3 regions of the Paenibacillus wuxiensis genome follow, and region 2 is predicted to be linked to each of the others. Evidence: riboswitches for the same ligand, from Rfam matches in the RefSeq annotation. Region 2 holds a riboswitch; each other region holds the start of a gene.
The links. Region 2 has a riboswitch for cyclic di-AMP ahead of ABN764_RS28765 (resuscitation-promoting factor). Riboswitches for the same ligand answer to the same signal wherever they lie in the genome.
Positions count from the first base shown of each region.

Region 1: linked by a shared signal. The riboswitch ahead of ABN764_RS22965 (TrkH family potassium uptake protein) and the one ahead of ABN764_RS28765 (resuscitation-promoting factor) in region 2 are both predicted to bind cyclic di-AMP.
Region 3: linked by a shared signal. The riboswitch ahead of ABN764_RS27610 (C40 family peptidase) and the one ahead of ABN764_RS28765 (resuscitation-promoting factor) in region 2 are both predicted to bind cyclic di-AMP.

Region 1 is NZ_JBEFZI010000010.1:135,818-144,162, reverse strand. Features, by position in the region: gene ABN764_RS22975 (hypothetical protein) at 42-806, shown strand; gene ABN764_RS22970 (potassium channel family protein) at 898-1,581, opposite strand; gene ABN764_RS22965 (TrkH family potassium uptake protein) at 1,621-2,979, opposite strand; cyclic di-AMP (ydaO/yuaA leader) riboswitch at 3,039-3,197, opposite strand; gene ABN764_RS22960 (CPBP family intramembrane glutamic endopeptidase) at 3,446-5,146, shown strand; gene ABN764_RS22955 (hypothetical protein) at 5,163-5,315, opposite strand; gene ABN764_RS22950 (ABC transporter substrate-binding protein) at 5,322-6,593, opposite strand; gene ABN764_RS22945 (response regulator transcription factor) at 6,732-7,976, opposite strand; gene ABN764_RS22940 (cache domain-containing sensor histidine kinase) at 7,957-8,345, opposite strand, start outside.
Region 2 is NZ_JBEFZI010000020.1:9,253-17,597, reverse strand. Features, by position in the region: gene ispE (4-(cytidine 5'-diphospho)-2-C-methyl-D-erythritol kinase) at 1-405, opposite strand, end outside; gene ABN764_RS28790 (small acid-soluble spore protein (alpha/beta-type sasp)) at 573-749, opposite strand; gene veg (biofilm formation stimulator Veg) at 965-1,240, opposite strand; gene yabG (sporulation peptidase YabG) at 1,399-2,304, opposite strand; gene rsmA (16S rRNA (adenine(1518)-N(6)/adenine(1519)-N(6))-dimethyltransferase RsmA) at 2,377-3,288, opposite strand; gene rnmV (ribonuclease M5) at 3,294-3,860, opposite strand; gene ABN764_RS28765 (resuscitation-promoting factor) at 4,027-5,154, opposite strand; cyclic di-AMP (ydaO/yuaA leader) riboswitch at 5,472-5,675, opposite strand; gene ABN764_RS28760 (TatD family hydrolase) at 5,869-6,636, opposite strand; gene ABN764_RS28755 (HD domain-containing protein) at 6,672-7,955, opposite strand; gene ABN764_RS28750 (AbrB/MazE/SpoVT family DNA-binding domain-containing protein) at 8,263-8,345, shown strand, end outside.
Region 3 is NZ_JBEFZI010000017.1:39,568-47,912, forward strand. Features, by position in the region: gene ABN764_RS27600 (M1 family metallopeptidase) at 1-702, shown strand, start outside; gene ABN764_RS27605 (hypothetical protein) at 707-1,528, shown strand; cyclic di-AMP (ydaO/yuaA leader) riboswitch at 1,824-1,965, shown strand; gene ABN764_RS27610 (C40 family peptidase) at 1,969-2,448, shown strand; gene ABN764_RS27615 (serine protease) at 2,754-3,266, opposite strand; gene ABN764_RS27620 (response regulator transcription factor) at 3,441-4,046, opposite strand; gene ABN764_RS27625 (sensor histidine kinase) at 4,043-5,224, opposite strand; gene ABN764_RS27630 (ABC transporter permease) at 5,225-5,959, opposite strand; gene ABN764_RS27635 (ABC transporter ATP-binding protein) at 6,027-6,941, opposite strand; gene ABN764_RS27640 (ABC transporter substrate-binding protein) at 7,321-8,229, shown strand; gene ABN764_RS27645 (RNA polymerase sigma factor) at 8,290-8,345, shown strand, end outside.

The DNA.
Region 1 (8,345 bases), on a different contig from region 2:
AACATTCTCAACTAGGGGAGAATAAGGAGGAAATGGAAACCATGGTTGTATGTAATCGTTGTGGCAAGCCAATCAACGACAATGAATCCCATCAATGCAGTACAGGGTCTGTCCCACCGCAGCATGCTGGTTCCGCAGCAGAGGCATCTGTACAGCAAGTATCCGCCACTGCTGAGACAGCGTCTCACAAGACACCAGGCAGCACAGTGCCTGAATGGGCCAAGTCAATTGACAGCAAGAATATCCTTCAACTGCTGAAGAATCCGGCAAGTGCTCGCAATCTTACTGTCTCCGATTGGGTGTATGCGGTCATTGCCGCGTTAGTCTCCGCACTGGGGTTTGCCTTGTTCGGCTACACGCTCTTTGGAAGCTTGTTCGCTTCACTAATGAGTCCACTTAGCATATTAGGCGGTTCAAGTTCACTGACCCCGCCATTTAGCTTTTTCATTCAATTGTTTATTTATCAGATTATTGGATTGGCCGCACTCTTTATTAGTATTTGGTTCATTAGCCGCTGGAAGGGCAGCAAGCCGCTTGACTTGAAGACGACATTTGTCCAATTGGCTGCTATGCAAATGCCTTTTGGCTTAGGATTTGTGCTCGCATTCCTTCTCGCGATCATTGGATTCAGTTCATTATCTGTTGCAGTAGCAGCTTTCACTTGGTTCGTATCCGTTATTCTGGTCACGACCGAAGCAATGGAGCAGACTGAAGTAGCACGTCCGAATCGCTTTCTATTCATCGCAGCAAGCATGGGTGCCTACTTCTTCCTGACTTATATCGTATTCAAAATTGTAGTCATGTAAAGCCATTTACATAAGCAATAAGCCTGCAGCTCGCTTCTCTATACAAGCGACAACTGCAGGCTTATTTATGACCTTCCACGCAAGGGATTCTTTACGATTTTCTATCGTTCCCCTTCAACATAAATGCTTCTTCAAAATCTTCGATTTGCGTATTCGTACCAATCATAACCATAATATCTTTCTCATCAAGCACATCTTCGGCTGATGGTGCAATAATCATACCTTTCGGCTTATTCAGGGCCACGATGCTGCACCCGAACTTAGCTCTTGGATTCACATCCTTGAGCGCCATGCCTTGCATGCAGCCAGGCACGCTCAGCTCTGCAATGGTATATTCCTTGGACAATTCAATGTAATCCAGCAAGTTCGGTGATACAAGTTGATGAGCTACGCGAATGCCCATATCCCGCTCCGGGTAAATAACCCTGTCCACACCGATCCGCTCCAGAACACGTCCATGCAATTCGGAAAGTGCTTTGGCGACAACCTTCTTCACGCCAAGTTCCTTCATCTGAATACTGACCAGAATGCTCGTCTGAATATCGTCACCAATGGCTACGATCGCGCAATCGAAGTTACGTATGCCGAGTGAGCGCAGCACCTCTTCATCTGATGCGTCCGCTACAACTGCATGGGTTACGAAGCCCATAACATCCCCAATTACTTCCTCATCTTTATCAATGCCTAGCACCTGATGTCCGAGCTTGACCAGCTCCTTCGCGAGACTCGAACCGAAACGGCCCATCCCGATCACTGCAAACTGCTGCAACTCCATATCCCTGTATACTCCTTCGTCCGTTACAATCTAACTTGCTTATCCTATCGTTATTTTCCCTTCTGGGTGTCGGTATAATTCCCGCTCATTTTTCGGGCCTAACGCATAAGCCAACGTTAATGGCCCAAGACGGCCTGCAAACATCGTCAGGCTCAGCAGCACTTTTCCGATATCTGATAAATCCGCCGTCAATCCCATTGATAGCCCTACCGTTCCGAAGGCCGATGTTGTATCGAATAATATCATCAGGAAGCTATGATCTTCTGTTGTCGACAATATCATCGATACGATAATGACCAAGAACAATGACAGCAACGTTAGCGTAACTGCTTTGAAGATACGATCCTTGGCGAGTCGATACCGGTAAATGACGATATCTTCTTTCCCGCGAATCATAGCAAATACAGCTCCAATGAGAATGGCGAACGTCGTCGTCTTAATACCACCACCAGTGGATCCTGGTGATGCCCCGATGAACATCAAAAGAACCATAAAAAATTGCGAGGCTTGGCGCATGGCTCCGATGTCAATCGTATTCGCTCCAGCGGTACGCGGGCTGACAGATTGGAACAGGGATGCCCAGAACTTCTCCCAACCATTCAAACTGCCTAACGTGCGTGTATTGGTAAATTCAAATATAAATATAACGACCGTTCCGATTACAATGAGCAATCCCGTCATCGTTAACACGATCTTCGTATGCAGAGACAACTTGCGAGTACGCTTATATTCCACCAAATCGGACAAGACGATAAATCCAATCCCGCCAAGGATAATAAGCAGCATCGATACCAGGTTAATAATAGGGTCTCCGACATAGCTGGTTAAGCTCGAAAACGGCCCACTGACAGAGCCGAATAAATCAAAGCCTGCGTTATTGAAAAAAGAAACAGCATGGAAGATACCGAAATAAATGGCCTTGCCTAGCGGAAGATCAAATGCCCATCGCACGGAGAACAGTACAGCTGCCGTCCCCTCGATACATACCGCGAACAAGATCACTTTACGGATAAGGCGCACGATGCCTTCCATGCTGCCCTGATTAAGCGCTTCTTGCAATATAAGCCTTTCCTTCAGCGATATCTTCTTCTTCAGTGCTAATGCAAACAGCGTTGCCATTGTCATGAATCCAAGCCCACCAATTTGAATAAGCAGCATGATGACCACCTGCCCGAATACGGTAAAATGAGTGCCCGTATCCACCACAATGAGCCCCGTCACACAAGTTGCTGACGTTGACGTGAACAAAGCATCGAGGAATGGCAGCGGAATCCCATCCGCATTTGATATCGGAAGCATGAGTAGAAATGCGCCCAATAATACAATTGCTGCAAACCCTACAACCAGAATTCGCGGTGGTGTCAGATTAAATCGAATGGCCTTTTTTGTTCCCTCCACGGGAGTCACCTCTTTTTTTCCCCACGAAAAAAAGCACTGGAAATCCAATGCTATCGCTGGTATCCTGACGTACATGCCTACGAGGTTAGCTGTCGGATTCGGGCACGTTCAGGCTGCCCTAATCGCAAGTGGATTCTATGCATCCACAACTGCGATATTCACCCCATTTATCGGGTCCCCCGCTTTCGTTCATTCACGAAACTCGGCTTGTATGCAATTCATAACGAGATTATATACGTTTCCCCTGCAGCATACAAAGTCAAGGAATGAACAAATTAACCAGAATAAGACGAAAAACTTGAAGAAATAGCGCTTACAATCCCCCATTTTCTTCAATTGTATTCAAAACACTCATTTTCGCTAGGTGTTTCTTCATTTTCTCTGCTGGACTTTACAAAGTTGAAGTGGATAAAATGAACAAATAAGCAACCATACGCTAAATGTGTGATGGAATGGAGGTTCCAACATGTCCTATGTATCCAAGCCGCTTCTTCTTTCTTCTGTGGCCGGATTTCTATTATTCCTCATTGTTCAGGTATTCATTCCCTTTCAGCAGACAGAAGCCATGATGGAATCAGCAGCCAGCCAATCCATCTTAACCAAAGAGAAAGCAGCGCAAAAGGCACTCACATTTGTACAGGACTTAAAACAGTTCCATATTTCAATTACACCTGAAGAAGATACTGCTCCAACCGTCATTTATCGCAGTCAATCAACGGTTTCCGGCTACATGAGCAAGGAGAAGCTGACCGCTTCATTTCAGAAATGGGAACCATCCAGTCCCTATGATACTTTTCAGGTATTATTGAATATGAATCGGGCTGGAAAATCCGGTGTCATGCGCATTGACGTTCACATGACAAGCGGTCGTATTATTGGATTCGAATGGGAGGAAAAGCCTCCTATCACCTCCGACATTAGCGGGGTTACGGGAAATCATGTGGATATGGCGTCAGCAGAAGATGCGGAGACTGCCTTGGGTCCAGTGAACCGCAAGAAGCTTGCTGATACACTCTTGAAGCACATGGGATGGAATCCTACCCAATTAAAACTAATCGCATCATCGGCGGAGCTAGACACGGTAGAGTATAACGTGCCTGAAGCACGGCTTGGTGAAGCCGCATTGAACGTGAAGGCCGTCTTCTCCCAAGATCGCATTGTCATGCTGAAGCCCTACTGGGTTATCCCGAACAGCTATCTAGCTGAAGAACTGCATCAAACGAAGACTGCATCGTCCATTTACAATATCGGCTATATGTGGATGACGATCCTACTAAGTGCATGTTCACTGATCGCTTGCATCGTCTACCGTCATGGCCTGAAGTTCGGATCGAAGACATTGTTCGCCCTTACTGCCGTCTCATGCGGAATTTCTCTGCTGCATCTATGGAACGTGCTTCCGGGTCTCTTCGCTCTGGAACTCCGTACCCCTGTGGACTCGGTGAATATGGGGCTGTCCTTTGCCATTCAAGGCGCAATTACAGTAATTCAAGGCGTTATCCTCTACTTCTCTCTCCATGCGGGAAAGCGAGCATGGGAGTTGTCTGCGTACAGAGATGTTCTGCCTACCTGGAGTGATCGCGCATTTGGCGGCAAGCTCATACAAGCATTATGGATCGGAATCGCGTACACAGGCGTATTGCTCGGCATGCAAACGGTTATATTTTTCATTTTGGAATCAGGGTTTCATGCGTGGTCATCGACCGATGCCTCACAATCTCCGCTCAACCTGCGAATTGCACCACTGTTCCCTCTTCTAGCTTGGGTTGCAGCTATTTCGGAGGAAGGGATATACCGCTTGTTCGGGGTTGGACTGCTGAACCGATTGTTCCGCAACCCATGGTTAGCCGGGATTATCCCTACCCTTGTATGGGCGTTCGGACATGTCACCTATCCGATCTATCCGTATTACTCTCGTCCGGTAGAGCTCCTGTTTATCGGCATGTTCTTCCTGTTCATTATGCTGAAGCATGGCTGGTGGACGGCCATGTTCGCTCACCTTATGCTCGACAACTTCTTAATGTCCCTGTCATTCATGCTTGATGGAACAATAGTCGGTTTCCTAATCGGTCTTGTGTACTTCCTTTCTCCAATTGGGATTGTATATGCGCTCGCGAAGATTCATCGCAACCAAGATCACGCTAGAGCGATCACGACATGGACATAAACATAAACACCATTGATTACAGTTGAATCCATTTGTTCGTACAGTAATAGAACGAGTACATGAGCATATCTCCATACCCTATCATTTTGAAAAGCCAAGGGCCGTTCATATCGAAGGACGCATGTACGTAATGCGCCTCATCGAAGGAACGGCCCCGTTTATTTCTCATTATTACTTATTTCTTCTCAATAAATTTTTTCGCTTCCTTCACTGCCGTATCTAGCGCTTTCTGTGCATCTTCACCCAGCATGACTGAATCAACTGCAGTAGACAGGTGACGGTTCATCTGGTTCCAGTTGCTGTTCAGCAAGAAGGCTGGCGTGTTGTCGGAACGCTCCAGCATGCGATAGAACGGTGCGTACAGCTCGGATGTATCCAGCTTCATTTCTTGCACGACGCTCTTACGAATCGGCAGGTCAGCATCGCTCTTCATTTTGACGGCTTCTTCCGAAATAAAGAACTTCACGAACTCCCATGCCAGATCCTTCTGCTTCGATTGCTTCGCAATCGATACTGCACTTACCGAAATTACGCCTTTCACAGGCTTGCCAGGGAACGCTGGCATTTCAACAGTACCGAAATCAACCTTCGCTTCCTTAAACCCGTCTAGCGGCCATACACCGCTCTCCCACATTCCGATTTTACCAGCTTTGAAGATGTCGTTACCGCCAAGCTGCGTTTTTCCTCCTACGAGGACTCCGTATCCGTCCTTCACCATATTCCCGAACATCTGAACAGCCGCTACCGTATCCGGCCCGTTCATAATGCCTTCAATCGTCTTGCCGTCTTCGCTGATGAAGCTGCCCCCATTACTCCAGATGAATCCTTGCAGGTCATACGGGTCGTTCTCAGCACGGACACCGAATCCATACTGCTTCTTCGATTTATCTGTCAGCTTCGTTGCAATATCCTTGAAGTCATCCCACGTCCAGCCATCTTTCGGATATGGGACTCCCATTGCGTCGAACACTTTCTTGTTGTAATACATAGCCCGTGTCGTGAAGCCCGCAGGCATACCATACGTCTTGCCATCTACCTTCACATAATTGAACAAGCCATCATATATATCGTCTAATTTCAGGCGTGCATCTTTCTCCGTAAAGGCATCCAGCGGCTCCAAGTTCGAATGGTATGTTGGGAAATCCCACATCAACATCACATCAGGCGGGTTGCTCGCACCGAACGATGCCGCCAGCTTCTGATCGAAGCCGTCTGCATAAGGTTCAATTTGTACTTTGACGCCTGTATGGGATTTTTCGAACGCCTTCGCGATATTTTCTTGAACCTTCAGCTTCTCTCCAGTATCCCATGTTGCAAAACGCAAAACGGTTTGTTTCCCCTTGTCTTCCCCCGAGGAGGAACCTTGTTCTCCAGATCCTCCGCCACAGCCAGCAAGCATAAGTGCAAAGACCGTTAACAGAATAACCAATCTTGACATTCTCTTCATCTTGCTCATTCCCCCCAAATGGTTGCATCTCAAACATACCTTCACTTTAAAGACAATAAAGCGTTTTCAAAACGGCGAATTGTTCCGAATATGGGGTGATTTTGTTCGGTGAAAGGGCGTAATATCGTACGCCCTTCGTCATTTTTGAGCAAAATGTTCTCCCTTTTGTCCGCTTCGGTATTGACTCGGTGTCATTCCACAGCAGCGTTTGAACCATTTGCTAACATATTTTCCATCCACCATGCCGATCCGCTCAGCGATATCCTGCAGCGTCATCGTTGTATTCAGAAGCAAATCCTGCGCTGTCTTAAGCCGCATACGGTATAAGAAGGAGACAAAATTCTCTCCGGTTACCTTCTTAAATAAAGTACTGAAATGACTTCGACTCAATCCAACTCGATGTGCTACATCACTGACGGACCAAGGCTCACTCACATTCTCTGCTACCAAGAGCACCGATCGCATCACCGTTTCCGGCCATGAATTGACTCGCAGCTCAAATTTGCGCTCCAACTCCGCCGCTCGGTGCAGCTCCTGAACCGCCTCCAGCCAGCCGTCCATGCCCTTTAACGGGCCACGACTGCTCCAATGCAGCTGCGGACAAGATGCTTTGCTCTCTTTCAACAGCCGTTCCACCTTCAGGCGAGCTGTAGGACGATAGAAATAGAAACATCGTTCTACACCGCAGGGAATATAGGCGCACGGGCCTTCCGTTTCTTGCAGCAGCTTATCGCCAAGATACTTCCAGTACTCCCCTCCACGGTTGGATGATTTGATAGCGGCAGGAAGCGATTGCTCGGAACTGTCGAATATTTTAACCAATATAATCTCATGAGGTTCATTCAACCAATACCATTGCGTCTCCCAGCGCAGTTTCAGCTCGCCTTGGAAGTTGTTGCGGAAGCCGCATAACCAGGCATAGAACGCCGCATTCCACTGTGCATCCTCTTCGTTAGAATTTGCAGTGCGAACCGCTGGAGGAGGCTCCGAATTCCCAGCCAGCTCCTCCCCGAACTTTTGAAGATAATAATCCAGTTCCTCATCTTCGAAAGCCGTTTTCAACAAATAGCCGGAAGCCCCAAGCATCATTCCCTTTTGTGCATATTCGAAATCTCGATGACAGCTCAGCAGCAAGACCCGAGTATGCGGCGACTTTTCCTTCACTCGCTTGGCGAGTTCAATTCCATCCATCTCCGGCATCACGATATCTGTAATGACAACCTCCGGCTCATGGAGAAGGAATGCTTCCCATGCCTTCTGACCATTTGGGGCATCGGCTACGACTACCATGTTGAATCTGCTCCAATTTACCGTTGCCATCAAGCCTCTGCGAACAATGCTCTCATCATCCGCGATTAGTACTTTAATAGGGTTGTCTGTCATCGGATTCCTCCTCCTTTTTGGGCCAGCGTATCGCAATCGTTGTACCGCTTCCTAACTGGGATTCGATGCTTAATCCATATTCGGAACCAAAGTGCAGCTTGAACTTCTGATCCACATTGTACATCCCGAGACCATGTCTCTGATTGTGGTCTTTCGGAGCTTGCAGCAGAGAGATTCGACGCTCTTCGCTCATCCCTTTACCATTGTCCGATAAGGTTAAATGCAGCTCTGACCCGGTATCTACTAGGCGGAGTGCAATTGTGCCATACCCATCCTCGAAGGCGTAGAAAAAGATATTCTCAAACAGCGGCTGCAAGCTCATACGCGGGATGACTGCTGCCAGCGCACTTGGAGCAATTTCAGACTCAT
Region 2 (8,345 bases):
TGACCCAAGTTCCGCACCAAGCACCTGCAGCTCTTCATCAGGAATCCCTAACTTCCATAATCGATTCAAGCCTCGCAGTGTAGCAGCAGCATCGCTGCTTCCACCGGCTAGTCCGGCAGCTACTGGTATTTTTTTATCTAAATGAATATATACGCCTTGCTTCACTTCATAATGTTCTTTAATTAGTTTTGCCGCTTGGAACGCCAAGTTCTTCTCATCTAACGGTATGTAACCTGCTTGGCTGGAGATGATAATCGTATCTCGAGGAAGTTCCTCCATCTCGAGACGGTCCGCTAAGTCTACCATCGTCATGACCATTTCGACGTCATGATACCCATCCTCGCGCTTACGCAGCACATCCAACAGCAAATTTATTTTGGCAGGCGCCTTCTCGTACACTTTCACTCGCGTTCACCCTTCTTTATCCTACGGATCGCTTACGTTATTATAACAGACTCTATGGTGCAAGTCATATGTGTACGTATACAGGCAATGAACATGATTTCGTTAATAAAAAAAGCGAACAGAGCGGAATAGATCCGATGCTCGCTGGATAGAAGGTTCATGACTCGTTATTTTTTCGAGGCTGCCTCTTCGGCAAGTTGAATGGCCCGCTTGACCATATCGCCAGCATCCTTCGCACGGATAGCACCCCATCCATATTTGGACACCGTATCGTAGAAGCCAAGATCTTTAGCCAATTCCACCTTCAGATCTTCAGACATGAAGCTGCGCTTTCTTCGGCTCATCACTGCACCTCCCACGCTTACCTTAAAGTTCATATCATCAGCAAGCACGACATAATCATCGGCCTACCGTTAATGTAAGTAGAAGCCACCTCCATTATACGTTCACTCCTGTTCCGATTTATGGGGGAGCATCTGGGAGAACCATGACCGTGCGTGCTCATGTCATTCCTTCAAAACAAACAAAAGGCAGCCCTCACAGGCTGCCGTCATGTCGCTTAACCGCGAACATATTCAATCTTCAACTCGCCGTTATCGGCGCATACGGTCACTTGGACCGATTCTGTTAATATATCTGCATAGCTATAGGATACCCGCTTAAACGCGTTCTGATCCTGGTCCAACTTAACAATAAATACAGAAGGGTAGGTTTCTTCCAACACGCCCGTACGCTCAATCGTTTTCCGACGACCGCCATTGGCGCGGAGCAGAATCTTCTGACCGACATGTGCTTCAAGACAACGACGAATTTCAAACAGCGCGTTTTTCGCCATTACAGCTACCACCTCTTTCCTTGTCCATTATAACCAATTCAAGAGGTGTTGTCAAATAAACGAATAATTATAACAATAACACCGTTTTCGTGTCAATGTGTTTTTTTGCCCAAATTTATTAAAATGGTTCTTTTTTCTGTATTTTATACATAGGCCGCTTATATTACGGTTGGTGTAACATTCAATGTCGATAAATCCTTCAACTTCGGCATGCCGACGCGATAACTTCCCTTTGTCTCAATGCCTCCCACCCCGTCAATGCCACTGACCATATGAGGCGCAATATCCCCAATCTGTACGGTATCACGAATTGAGGTATATGAGGCCTTAACCGCTACGTAAGCTGGATCAAGGGCATGAATCATAATTCGGCCCGGCGAACTTGCAAAGTTGGCTCCTGCTTGCAGAAGCGCCTCGAAGTGAGATTGGCATGCCCCGGCAATTACAGTCAATAAATCAAGATGGCGCTCATACTGCCTTGCCGTCTGTACTGCATTAACGAAGTTCTGGGAGTTCTTATAATTCTGCAAATTTAACAGATCACGGTACCTGCCGTTCTTCAATACACCATCATGTCCCGTAATGACGATTATATTCGGCTTCACTCGCGGCAGCAGCCGATACAACGTATCTGCCATATTGCGTTCATTCACATAATGGCCTTCTGCCGGCACGTTGAGCTGATTATATATCGCCATGCTCTTCTGTAAATACCCGGGATCCCCATCCAGATGGAGTACCGTTCCCGGCATATCAAAGGTTGAAATGGAATTCGGCATCTCTGCAAATGGAAGCTCCGTCCGCCTGCGCTCATGCAGCTGCCTACGCTGCTGTTCAAGCACCTCGACAGACTCCAACATCTTGATATGAGCCTGTTCCGTGCGGCGCGCAATCGTTGCCTTCGGTACACTAACTAAATCTTCAACATGGGAATCCGCCAGTAAGCGGTAATCCGTCCCCTTAATAATCGCCGTCTGTCGGAAGATCTCCTCCACACGGAATGTAATATCGCCACCGTACGACTTGCGTACGACCAAATCTCCCTGCTTCACTTGTTCGTTCATAGGATCAATCACCTCTCCGACTATCCTATGGGCAAACGCATAAATTGGTGATGCCTAAGCCTTAAAATTATGTTACTCCGCTTGATCCTCTTCTTCTGCACGTGCAATGGCTTGGCCGATCGCATGGGACAGAGCAGCGAACTCCTCAATCGAGAGTGTTTCCCCTCGGCGATTCGGTTCAATATGTGCTGAAGCAAGCGCTTCTGTCAGCCTGTCTGTACCACACTTGCTGGCATAGCGAGCCTTCAGGTTATTCCAAATCGTCTTGCGACGCTGAGCGAACGAAGCCTGTACAACATCGAATAACAGCGGCTCATCCTTCACCTGCACAGGTGGAGTCTGTCTCACACGTAGACGGATTACTGCAGACTCTACATTTGGCTGCGGGATGAACACCGTATGCGGCACGGTGCATACAAGCTCCGGCTCTGCAAAATATTGAACAGCCACACTTAAGCTGCCGTAATCCTTGCCTCCTGGCTTCGCTGCCATTCGCTCTGCAACTTCCTTCTGAATCATGACGACGATGTTCTTGAGCGGCAGACGCTCCTCCAGAAGCTTCATCATAATCGGGGTCGTCACATAATACGGCAAGTTAGCCACAACACTTACCCGATCGACATCCTGGAACTGTTCGCGGAACAATTCATGCAAATCCACCTTCAATACATCCCCATGTACAACATGGACATGTTCATAAGGCTCCAGCACTTCCCCTAATATCGGAAGCAAGCGCTGATCGATCTCGACTGCTGTTACACGACGAGCGCGCTTAGCGAGCTGCTCCGTAAGCGCACCAATCCCAGGCCCAATCTCCAGGGCACCTGTCACATCATCCAGCTCTGCAGCATCCACAATACGGCGCAAAATGTTCATATCAATTAGGAAGTTCTGTCCTAAGCTTTTCTTAAATGAAAACCCATGCTTGCGTATAATGTCTTTCGTGCGGTTCGGTGTTGCAATATCTATTCTCGTCTGCGTCATTCCATCTATTCTCCTTCTGCACATTGTTCCTGCTCGAATTGGTTCAGCTTCCGCAAGGCGTTCTCAAATTCCTCTCGTCCGATCTGAAACACACCGCAGCGCTTGAGCATCTGCTTCGCGTTGCAGTATCCAATGCCCAATATTTCACCTAACTGCCGTCTGCGTTCTGCAGAGCCTGCATGCGTCGTTAATCCCGCTTCGACGAGATCCGTCCACGTCAGCTCTGACGTCATGCTTGGCATCTCCGAGCGAACCTGCTCTAAGGCACGGCGAATCGCTTCTGGCTTTGCATTCTCCACACCAAGATCCCCTTTGGCTATCGCCTCATGTCTAGGCAGGAAAGCGTGCTTGCACCCAGGTACACGTTCTGCTATCGTCTTCCGAATTTTCTCTCCCGCATGATCTGGATCCGTGAAAATAATAACCCCTCGACGCTCTTGGGCCAATGCGATGCGTTTTATCGTTGTATCATTAATCGCCGATCCACCTGTCTCAATTGTATCCGCCTCAACGGCACGGTGAATGGCAACGGTATCATCTTTGCCTTCTACAACTATCACTTCACGTATCAATATGCTTGCTCCTCTCACCACAAGGCTGCTTCCTAATTCCGCATCCTTCTCATGCTCTCCATTCATAAATAAACAACAAAAGAAGAGGGTGTCCCCTCTTCTTAGCATGACATAAATCATTATTCATTACTATATCCTAATTACACATGGCTGCATACCTTGTGCGTTAGTTCGATTCCGGCTTGACTGGGCCAACCACGTATACGGTGTACCCCTTCTTGCGTCCGAATTTGCTGACCGCCTTCTTGCTGTCGAAGTATACATCGATAATTTTCCCCTTGACCGCGCCACCTGTATCTTCAGCACGTCTGAATCCAATCCCTTCGATATATACCCACCAGCCGAGCGGAATGACCTTCGGATCAACCGCGATAGTACGACCTTCTGATACTATTGCGCCAGATGCCGTCTTCGCACCAGCCGATCCCTCAGATTCCGTATACGCCGTCAGTTGAACGTTCTTCAGCACTTTTTTATAGTTAAAATCTTTGTCGCCACTGGAAACATTGTCAGAATCGTCTTCCTGCGCGTTCACTGACAGAACAGCAACTTCCGGTTCCTTCTTCGTTCCATAGGCTATCACTTGATTCACTTGTTTTGTATGAACGGATTTGTCGACCATCTGCGCATATACGAGCTTACCATCCTCGTACGTTTTCTGTACTTTCTGGACAACCAAGCCTTCTTTTCCATCTTGAACCGTCTTGGTCTTCCCCTTAAGGAGAGTAGCATCTGCCTGCTTCACCACTTGATAAGGAACCTTCACTTTACGCTCTTCCATCTTCTTGCTGACACGGACGATACGAATATCCATGTTCTTCGAAATAGAGGCACGCTTAGAAGGGAATACCTTATCTTCAGGGTTCACTTGGATTTGCAGCGAACTCAGTGCATCATGCACCGACTTCTTCGTCGTAAATTGTGTTTCTTTCTTCCCATCCGCTGTAATTTGGATAGGCAAAGCGCGTTCAATAATAACTCGATCTCCATCAGCAATTTCTGCATCAAGCGGCTTCGATACTACATCGTATGCCCCAAGCGCTATCGCATGCTCATCCAAAACATTGCGAAGCGTATCTAGGCGAGTTTCGACTGAACGCTCTTGTCCATCAACGAGCACAGCCACTGTCTTCTTCGTTACATTATACCAAGTCAAGACTGCTATTAATGTGATCACGATTGCTACAGCTGCAATAACGGTGATAACACGCACATTTTCATGCTTCCATCGCAATGCGAGTGACATGCTGGATGATCGGGGTTCATGGGTTTCGTTGTTCACGATCTGTCCCATTTCTCGGTCCTCCTTACATAGTCCCGCCGTCGAGTGCTCTGCATGATTCCATCTGACGCGACTATTTCAAGAATGTTTACGAGAGACTTCACTTGCCATAAACGAGCATGTAATCGTTCAAGACAATGCCGAAATCTCCGTACCAACGTTTCAGTATTGGCTGCTCCCACCTCCTATTTCTTACACCCTATGACGTCTTTATTCTCATTATTCAAAAAAAGAATGTTTGAGAGTAAACAAAAGAAGCCCTTCGTAAGAGGAGACTCTTTCGCGGCTTCCGTAATAGAAACCCAAACGTCAACAGTGCAGGACGCGAGGAACCCTCTCTCGGTACGCTGACGAGGTTAGCTGTCGGGTTCGGGCTTGAGAGTCGCCCTATCGGAACCAACCGGCTCATGGCTCGGTCGTCCCTAATTCACCCCAAGGAATTAATCCGTGTGATTGAACATGTACTCATGTCATGTCGTTCACACTCTGGTTCCCCCGCTCTCCACTTCATGGAGATTAAGCGATACTGAATTAGTTGGAACAATATTGAATTGTGTAATAACATCTGTGAGAAATCATATCGTGTTTGCAATCTTCTTGTAAAGACAGTAGCAATTCCGTTTTTCGCGAAAAATGGTTAAAAAAATGTAACTAAATCCGTTTTTCATAATGAAATCCACTTATTTTATGGCCAATGTCTTTTTTTCACTTGTTTTTGGCCCGTTTTCACGCGATGTCAAAACATGTCATTGCATTTTGAGTCGTCATTCTGCAAAATTCTTCAAATTCCATACCTTTCAGCTCTGCTGCAACCTCTGCAACAAGACGAACATATGCGGACTCATTGCGCTTGCCTCGGAACGGATGAGGAGTCAAATAGGGAGAATCCGTCTCCACAAGCAGTCGATCATTCGGAACCTTAACAAGTACTTCTTTCGGCTGTTTTGCATTTTTGAAAGTAACAGGTCCTCCAAATGAAAGGTAGAAGCCCATATCCAGGCACATCTTCGCTGTTTCCCAGCTACCTGAGAAGGAGTGCATGATGCCCCCTACTTCGTGAGCCTTCTCCTCGCGCAAGATGCGGATTACATCTTCGTGCGCTTCACGATTATGAATAATGATCGGCATCTTCAATTCTCGCGCCAACCCAATTTGCTCGCGGAATACACGGTGCTGAACATCCTTCGGAGACGTATCCCAGTGATAGTCCAGTCCGATCTCGCCAATCGCCACAACCTTTTCATGCTCCGTTAGCTTGGCGATCCAGTCTATATCCTCCGGCTTCATCGTTATCGCATCTACCGGATGCCAGCCCACGGCTGCATAGATAAAATCATATTTCTCTGCCAACGCCATCGTCGTCGGGATCGTCTCTCGATTGAACCCGATGTTAACCATACGGGTCACCCCTTGTTCAATGGCCCGTGCGATAACCTGATCGCGATCCTCGTCAAAATTGCTGCTGTCTAAATGCGTATGTGTATCAAATAACACGTTTATGCGCCCCTTTTTCTTTCTTGTAAATCGATCTAATGATTGCGGCGTATAAACATACGCCTTGTATCTTCCGTAAGGTGATTCGAGACTTCCAGAAGCTTGTCCATTGGGAAATAGATATAGTGTTTTCCACGGCGAATGCCGCTAATGGAACGTACAATATCCGATTTCTTGGACAGCTCTACAATTTGCTGATCCCGCCCCCATAGCATAATATGTTGCTGTGAACGGGCATCTCCCTTTCGATATACATCATAGGGCTTGTCGAAGGGAGAATCGAACATAAGTTCATAGTTCGGATCAAGCCCAATCTGCGACCACTCTGCCCGCAATCGTTCCTGTAAATCTTCATCCATCTGTTCGACTTCAATATATTTATATAGTTTACGCTCCATGAATCGTTGGCACAAGTCAACGAGACGTTCATCCTTCTCCCTTGTCCACTGCATAAATGCGGTCTGTACAAATGCCTCATCCATTTGGATATATTGTTCTGTCGTAATCGTTCCTTCAAATAAAGCATCTAGAGGAGAGAGGAAATATTGAAAAGTGTATCCACCCAAATATAATTCTTTGGCTCGTTTGAAAATCAGGCGAAGTAACATCTCCGAGCTTCGGGTTACCGGATGGAAGTAAACTTGCCAATACATCTCATATCGAGCTAGTAAGTAATGCTCTACTGCGTGCATGCCGCTCTCTTTGACTACAATCCGATCCTTAAGCGGTCGCAGCACCCTTAGAATACGATCAATATCGAATGTACCGTAATTAACACCGGTAAAGTATGCATCTCGCAGCAAATAGTCCATACGATCCGCATCAAGGGAGCCGGATACCAAATTCACGACAATCGGCCGCTCATATGTCCTGCGAATCACTGATGCCACCTTGGTTGGGAGCTGGGGGTCTACTTGTCTCAGCACGCGATTGATATCGGTATCTTCTATTATAATGCGGTATGTCCAATCTTCATGAAACATATCGAAGGCCTCTTCAATGGAATGAGAGAATGGTCCATGGCCCACATCATGAAGCAGTGCAGCACATAAGGCAACCAGCCTCTCTTCTTGCGGCCAGTCCTCGTATTGGTTTCGTTCAAATTGAGAAATAATCCGCCGAGTAATCTCGTATACGCCCAGAGAATGAGAAAAGCGGCTATGCTCTGCCCCATGGAATGTTAAATAGGAAGTTCCTAATTGGCGAATGCGGCGGAGCCGCTGGAATTCCCTTGTGTTAATCAAATCCCAAATTGTTCGATCTTGAACATGCACATAATTGTGAACCGGATCCTTGAACACTTTTTCCTCTAATAACATTGAAAATCACTCCTTTCGATTCGAACCTTTTCGACATAGTCTGCCTTATTGTCGAAAAGATTTGGTTTATTCTTGTTTCTGTTTATTTTTGCATAAAAAATACCATACGAGTGTAAAAGTGTACGCTACGTCGTTAAAAACAGCTTAATATAAGCTAAAAAAAACCTAAAATCCATAAATTAGCACGCCAAGTATACATTTTTTAGGTTGACTAATTTGGGAATGGTTGGTACGATAAGAATCAGCCAAAAAGAATTTTGTCGAAATATGACATTTCATGCTAAAGCAAAGAGGAGAGCGTTGAACTATGATGAAGTCCACTGGTATCGTCCGTAAAGTAGATGAACTAGGTCGTGTCGTCATTCCGATCGAGCTTCGCCGCACCCTTGG
Region 3 (8,345 bases), on a different contig from region 2:
GCAGAAGACAAGCTGATGGAGCAAGAATTCGGAGTACTTCCAAATAACGCAATACAAGCCAGCTACATCACAGATCCAGCTCCACTGAAGCTGAATGCATGGCGCTACAAAAATCAAAATCATTATGCGGAAAATGTGTACATGCGTGCCAAGCTGGTGCTGCTTGCAATCGAGAAGCAAGTCGGGGAAAAAATGATGAGCCGCATTATGAGAACTTATACGCAGAAGTACCGTTTCAAGTACCCAACTACATCAGACTTTCAGCGAGTTGTTGAGCAGGTAACTAACCGCAAGTGGAATGATTTCTTCCAACAATATGTGTACAACGGCATGATGGCAGACTTCGCCGTGGAGAACATTGATTCACGTACGATTGAATCGAATGGGTCTACCCAATATGAAGCGACTGTCTATATCCGCAAGCTCGGTGCCAATTATCCATCCATTCCGATCGTATTTGGATTCTCGGATGGCACGACGACTCGCAAGGGATGGAATGGAGAGGGAGACCGCATCCAATATACCGTCACCCATAAAGCGCCGCTCAGCTGGGTCATGGTTGATCCTCTATATTCGATTGTCGTTGAGAACAAGCACATCAATAATTATATGCGTGCTCATGTCGATGAACCTGTCCGTACACGAGTTAATTTATCCGTCATCAAGGTAATCGAAGCTGTTACGAACATTTTGGGGTGGTGATAGTGTGAAGGCTTATGTGCGTTCAGGCTGGAATTGGTGCAAAGAGCACATCTATATATGGGTCATTCTATTCTTGTACCAACTGTTATGGGGGTTCTTCCTCTATCGCTTCGTCGATGGAGTGGTAACACCTATCCTGCGCCGTTACCCAGATCCAGCACCTACCGAGATGAGCAGGCAGCTCTTTCTGACCGAAAGCCAGTTCTATCTAATGAAGACGAATGACTACTTCCCTTACTTATGGGCTATCCTCGGATTCGTTGCCGTCCATATGCTGCTTACCCCCTTCATTCACGCGGGTGTATTCCATGCTATGTCACGGCCCAAGCAGCAGGGGCTTGCCTTTTTCCAAGGTATCAAGCTCGCTTGGAAGCCAATGCTTGTCCTCTATCTACTCGAGACACTGCTCATTATCGCACCCGCTATATGGTTCGTTCCTTATGCGGCCCATGCCCTGTCCACATCGGCTTCTCTGTCTTCCTTACTCGTGGCAGTGGCACCGTTTGTAATCGCTTGGTTCATTGGCGGCTGGCTTGTTCATCAATTGTTCTTATTCCTTAACTTCGGCGCTGCCTCAGAAACACCGTTAATTCGATCTGTGACAGCCGGAACTCGTCGCTTGCTTCCCATTCTAGGATTGTCACTTCTCTTTATTGGTATCACGATTGGCGTAGGCATATTGTCCACAACGGCGGCGGCCGTGTTCACCGGAATTACCGCACTCATTATTCAACAGGCATTGCCTGCCATTATGACTATACTCAAAATGTGGGGATTGTCTGCACGCCACGCTGTCTGGCAGGAAGCAGAGCAACAGATGAAATAATGGGGGTTCTGATTGAGCGCAATTTAGTTACAGAGTTATAAAGTTACAAAGTTACAAAGTTACAAAGGGTTACGATGATATTGAAGTAGCGTAACCTAACAAAATGAATTAAAAAACTTGTCTATCAGCGAAAAAAACGCTGATCTGACAAGTTTTTTTCGTGTCAAGGACAAAAAATATTTGTCAAAGGAATTTCCGTCTGTTACAATAAGTCTAGATTTATTACAACTTTGTCATGAAAGCGGCACTAACTCTTGCAAAATTGTTACTATCGCACGCAGCAATACATATTCCAAAAACCAGAATGCCGAGTTTCCGGGCGGACCGGAAAGCGGGGGAACCAGTTTTTACGGGTGAATTGATCTTGTAACACAGGGATCATAGGGGTCCTTCAACCGAACCCTCCAGCTAACCTCGCAGGCACGGAAGGAGCCTTCCCTTTGAAGAAGAAGCTAGTTACAGCGGTGCTCGGACTGAGCGTTCTGTTTACTTCGTTCAGTGCAGGCAGCACATTCGCAGCATCCAAAATGGACAACACGATTGACGGTTTGCTTGGCATTTCGTACAAGTATGGTGGTACAACAACGAAAGGCTTTGACTGCTCCGGATTTACGAAGTACGTGTTCGACAAGTTCGAAATTGATCTTCCTCGCACATCTTCGTCGCAATTTGACGCTGGTGAGAAAGTTAGCAAAGACGAGCTTCGTCCAGGAGACCTGGTCTTCTTTGACACAAGCGGCGGCAACGGTGTATCGCATGTCGGCATTTACGTAGGCGACAACAAATTCGCACACGCTTCGACAAGCAAGGGTACGCGCATCGACAGCCTTAGCATGGACTACTACGAGAAGCGCTATGTAGGTGCACGTCGTGTAATGAGCGAGAATGACTTCTCGTCTATCGCTACTGAAAATCAATAATATCAATAGTTTGATTGTTTACTGCACTCTTATAATGATATGAACGACTACATAACCCGATGAGAAGCGCTACGCGCCTTTTCGTCGGGTTGTTTCATGTTACCCTCATTATCCGCGCAAATCCAACTTCTTTATCCTATGCATCTCTGCATGTCAACGATTCGTGCTTTTATCTATCTTTACGAAATATTTCTTTTTCGGTTTCAACCATTCTCATCGCCATTAACGACACAAGGACATGCGCTTGTGCGCATGTCCCGATATCTTGTCTGGATATTCACTATTTTCGCATAGACGCTTCTGATTTACTTAACTGACCCATTCAATTCTTGGAATTTCGCCTTAATCTCTTCTGGTGTGAGCCCATCCGCCTCTGCTCGATGCTTTTCTTCCTCGTGCTGAAGCTGAGTCTGACGATCCTCGACATGCTTCCCATTAATGTGATGTTTCTCGTGGAACAGTCGTCCTTTTATGCCTAATTTCTCGCGTAATTCCTGGTGAATTTGCTTGTTGCTCTTGCCTTCTGTCGAAATTCCGTGTTTCTTAGCTAGCAATTGAAGCTTCTTCTCGCGCAGCTGCTTCATTTCTGCACGAAGCTCCTTCATTTGTGCCTGTACTTGTTCTAATTGTTTATCCGTCTCCATGCTCTGCTGATTCGGCTGTACAGCCTGAGATGAAGTGACCACTCGTACAGCAGCTTGCTCTCTGCTCTTATCTGCCGCAGCATCTAGCGCAGTTCTGCTTTGCGCTGCTGCAGGTGAAGCCATCAAGAGAAGCATTAGGCACGTCCACGCTGCTACGGTTGAATTGCGTTTCATAGGTTCCACCTCCTTATGTAAGGGATGGCTATAGTATGTTCGTAATTCCTGAAATGAAACTGAAAATAAGCTAAATATTCACTTAGTGAAGCACTTACCCATTTATATTCTGGATGCTAATTGAGCCGACAATTCTCCATCAAGTATCTTCTGCATATATTCCAGCAGCAGTTCTTAATCCAGCCAGCCCTTCTCCCTGGCAGTTCGAATCGCCTCAATTCGCGTACCCGCTCCTACTTTGCTAATCGCATCCGACATATAGTTGCGCACCGTTCCATAGGATAAGAACAATTTGGCGCTAATATCCTGCATGGACAGTCCATTCTCAGCAAGCAACAGCACTTCCTTCTCCCTCGGGGACAACGGACAAGGGTCTTCCCACGCAGCCAACGTTAATTCGGGACTCATCACCCGCTTGCCTGCATATACCTGGCGAATGGCATCTGACAACTCGTCGCTTGGACTGTCCTTGAGTAAATAACCGCCTACACTGGATGCCATTGCACGCTGGAGATAGCCTGAGCGAGCAAAGGTCGTCAGCATAATAATCCGACAGTCCAGCCCCTTCTTCTTGACTGCATCCGCGACATCCAGCCCCGTCATAAGTGGCATCTCGATATCCAGTACCGCGATATCCGGCTGAAGTACCTCTATAAGCGACAGCGCTACACTGCCATTCTCGGCCTGACCAATCACTTCGATATCATCCTCAAGAGACAACAAGGTGGCGAGTGCACTTCGCAGCATCTGTTGGTCCTCTCCCAATATAACTCGAATCATGATGAACCTTTCCCCTTCCCATCGCGGATTACACGCGGAATGACTAACGATAATGCCGTTCCCTTGTGGGCACCAGACTCTATAGCAAGCGTCCCGTCCACAAGCTGAAGCCGCTGTTTCAGTCCGGCCATGCCTGTCCCACTTGATTGCTTAAGCTGGTGCTCATCAATTCCGATGCCATCATCTGCAATCTCCAATCGAACCCTTGCCTCTCCCACCTCAACCCGAACCGAGCAATGCTTCGCCCGGCTGTGCCTGACGACATTCGTTAAGGTCTCCCGGAAGCACATGGCGAGAATCGTCTCCTGCAATGCTGATAATGGCAATCGGCCCACAATGCTTGGGGCTGCTGCTGAAGGGCTAATTCCCTCGCTGCGTTCCTGAAATTCCAGCTCAATTCCTGCGGCAGCGCATAGCTGCCTTCCATGCTCATATTCCTCTGCAAGCTTGACGATCTTCATTTCAGTTACGAGTTGGCGCATCTGCTTCAACGCCGCACGCGATGTTTCTTGAATCTCCCTTGCTTCAGCGATGGCCCGCTCTGGATTCCGTGTAATAAGCTTCTCTGTCACTTCACTCTTAAGCGTGATCAAGGACAACGTGTGTCCAAGTGTATCATGCAATTCGCGTGCAATGCGCTGGCGCTCTTCCTGCTGGGCCATCCGCTCGAGCTGTGAGGTCGCTGCCTGCAATCGTTCCGCCATCTGCTTGTATTGCCCAGCGGCACGCATGATGAATGGCATGACGAGCACACCGAATAATGGAGGAAGCAGCAGGGTATGCAGGGAAGACCATACGGCTACCGTATCCAAGCGTTGAGACAATCCGATTAAGATACCTACCGCCATGACGGCAGCTGTTCCTAAAATAATTGAGGTCTTCTGCCTGCTTATCATCTGCGCGATCATGAACACCATATAAGCATACATAGGGTGATAGAAAAGGATGAATACGAGAATAATTACAGCCTGAGCAGCCAACCACAGCAATGCCTGCTTCTCGTGCCGATACTGCAGCCAAAATGCGATCACTAGAAACAGAAGCAGCGTGAACCCCACCAATAGCTTGGTCGGAGTCTCACGCAGCAGGAAAAAGATGGGCACGCATAAGTTGACGAGGGAGATGTAAGGCTCCGCTCCCTCTTTTTCGGGAAATAATCTCTTCTTGACTACGTTCACTTACATCGCTTCCCGTCTGTTAAAGATATAACTCGATATTACCATGAAGATCATGCCACAGCCCAGAAGAATTACCCAATCCAGCAGGTCAGGACTTCCCCCAGCGAGCATATTCCATGCACCATGTGCATAGCGGTAGGATGGCAGCCATTCTCCAATAACTTGCATCCAGCTTGGCAATGTCTTCAGAGGCATCCACAAGCCTCCCATGATGGCAAATCCCATGAGCAAAATGTTCGCGACCGCAATGGAGGCATCCGCGCTCTTCATCGTTCCTAAAATAGAGCCGATCGCCAGGAATGGAATGCTTCCAAGCCACAGCCACAATCCGCATGTCACCCATTGTACAGCCGTCAGCTCAATGTGATAGGCAAAGTAGGCAGCAGGGAAAATGATGAGAATGACAAGCAAATGAACCAACATATGCGATACGATCTTAGCGCCAATCCATACCGACGGAGATAGTGGTGTCAGGCGAAGCAGACGTGTCCATCCATCACGACGCTCGTAAGCAAGGCGAATACCGAACTGACTCATTGCTGTGCCGATCAAGCTGAATGCTGTCATCGACATAAGTGAGAAGGCGCCATAGGTGGTCGATTCAATAGACTTCGATGCGCCATTTAAACTAGCGAATAAGAAATAGAAAGCGATTGGCATGACAAGTGAGAACAACAAGAAGAATGGACTGCGCATAATTCGTAAACTTTCTGCTTTGATTTGTGCTTGTAACATCGATCAATTCCCCCTATATGATGATTTAAGGCACCCTCTGCCTCTATCGTTTATTTTCAGGCCTCAACTATATGCTTGCTTGAGTACGTGCAGCTTCATGAGATTTTGTTATTGATCGGAAAGCATCCTCAAGCTTAGCGGATTGGATATCAATATCGCTGACTCCCCAACCAGATTGCAAGAGTGCGGACAACACTTCGTCTGTACTGCGGACGTGAAGACGAATCCGACCTGATGCACGTTCGACCTTTACGACTCCCGGAAGCTGCATCAACGCTTCGTCCTGCTGTTCGACTTGAAGACGGAAGGACACCGTCCGCAGTGCCGTCTGTGCCTTGAGCTCCTGTGAGGTTCCGCTGGCCGCTACTGTACCTGCCGCAATAATCGCGATATGATCCGCCACTGCATCTGCTTCCTCCAAGTCATGCGTCGTAAGCACAACCGTCCGCCCATCGTTCGACAGAGCGCGAACCGTATCCCAGAAGCGACCACGCGCCTCCACATCCATGCCAACCGTCGGCTCATCAAGCAGGACAAGCTCTGGATTGCCAGCTAAGCTCTGCGCGAAGGCCAATCTGCGCCGTTGTCCACCGGATAACGATGTTGCGCGCCGCTTCGCTTCTCCGTGCAGGCCTGATAAGTCAAGCAGTCTGGACAGTGGAAGTGGGTTGCGATAGTAGCTGCGGAACAGATTCAATACCTCTGCAACATTCAAGCCATCAGGAGCTTTCACATCCTGCATGAGCGCCCCTACTCTGTGCCGCAGTTCCCGTGTGCCTGCGGGCTGGCCAAGCACCTTAATCTCTCCTGATGTCGGCTTTTGCAACCCGAGGATCATGGAAATCGTCGTAGTCTTACCCGCTCCGTTCGGACCGAGCAGCGCGCTGATCTGTCCACGCTCGAAGCGAAGATTAATATTGTTCACGGCGCGAAAGCTGCCGAATTGCTTTATAAGGTTGGTACATTCGATTGCGTATGTCATCTATAATCATCCTTTGTCATTAAATTAGGAATCGTATGTGGTTCTGTGATGCGATCATTGTGTTGCGTGCAGCTTTCGGCTAACCAGTTAATCTTTCGAGATATGCTACACGATGCTGTGCTGCTCAATTTCTGTTGCCCGATGCCGTATCGCTTATGTTTGTATTGTACGGCAGGCACGCTTGAGCCAGTTAGTGTACGATGTCACCAACTGCATATGACAAATGTCAGAAATGAGGTGGCAATATTCGAATTGCTGCGAGCCTCATTTTCTTCAAGGCCACTTTTTAAAGCAACCATTTATCCTGTGCCATAATTTTTGCAGCCCCGTCACAAAACGGCATGTCTGTCCGTTGTATAGGCAGAAAAGGAGAGATAGCATGAAAAAGTTGTGGAAGCTAGGAAATGCACTGATACTGATCATCCCTTTGCTAGGTGGTTGCTACGGGGAACAACAACAAAATGAGAACTTGGAAAGTGGAAAAATCAAAGTCATGTATCATGATGAACCGTCGTTCTATAACGATTACGGGAATCTCTTCAAGGTGAAGAACCCAAAAATCGAATTCGATGTCATTAGCATGAATAACGTGCTCGCAAATCGCGAGCAATATGGCGCTTGGGACGATCATGCAGAATTGAAAAAATTAATTGAGACATACAAACCTGATGTGCTGCTGCTAAACGAGAATTTGTTCGAAGATTATGCGCGGCAGGGACGGCTGTACGACATCGAAACTATGATTGCGAAGGACAAATTCGATATTGACGCAATTTCTCCCGGACTTATCGAAATGATTAGAGGGAGAGGAGACGGCAAGTTATACGGATTAGCTCCGTCTTTTTATGCGGATGTCCTATATTTCAACCGAGATTTGTTCAAGCAGCATCATATTGATACGCCGACGAACAAGATGACCTGGAAAAAATTGTTTGAACTGTCGAGAAGATTCATCAACACGGGCACTGGCGAAAAGAAAATAGTTGGATTATATCAGGACTACGGTGTGGAGCAGATGTTACAGGAGATCACGTCTTCCTCCGGGTTACGATTACTCGATGCAAAGGCAGACAGGCTGCTTATCAACTCAGACGGTTGGAAAGAAGCAATCAAACTCGTAACAAATACCGTACGCGATAAATTTATCTACCTGCAGGCTTCAAATCAAAATAGCGAGGAGATGGCCGAAGCCTTTTATAGAGGTCAGGCTACGATGACAATCAATGGGCCTTGGCTTGCAAAAGAATTGAAAGCACGAGCTAAAAGTGCTCTTATCACCCGAAAGTGAAGTTATACAATAAAAAGGTGTTATTAAGCCGGGCTGTATGAAAGGAGGATCCATACGGCTATGCCATCCAGCTCAGAATATCAAACTGTTAGGACTTTAGAACATGCCATTGCTCA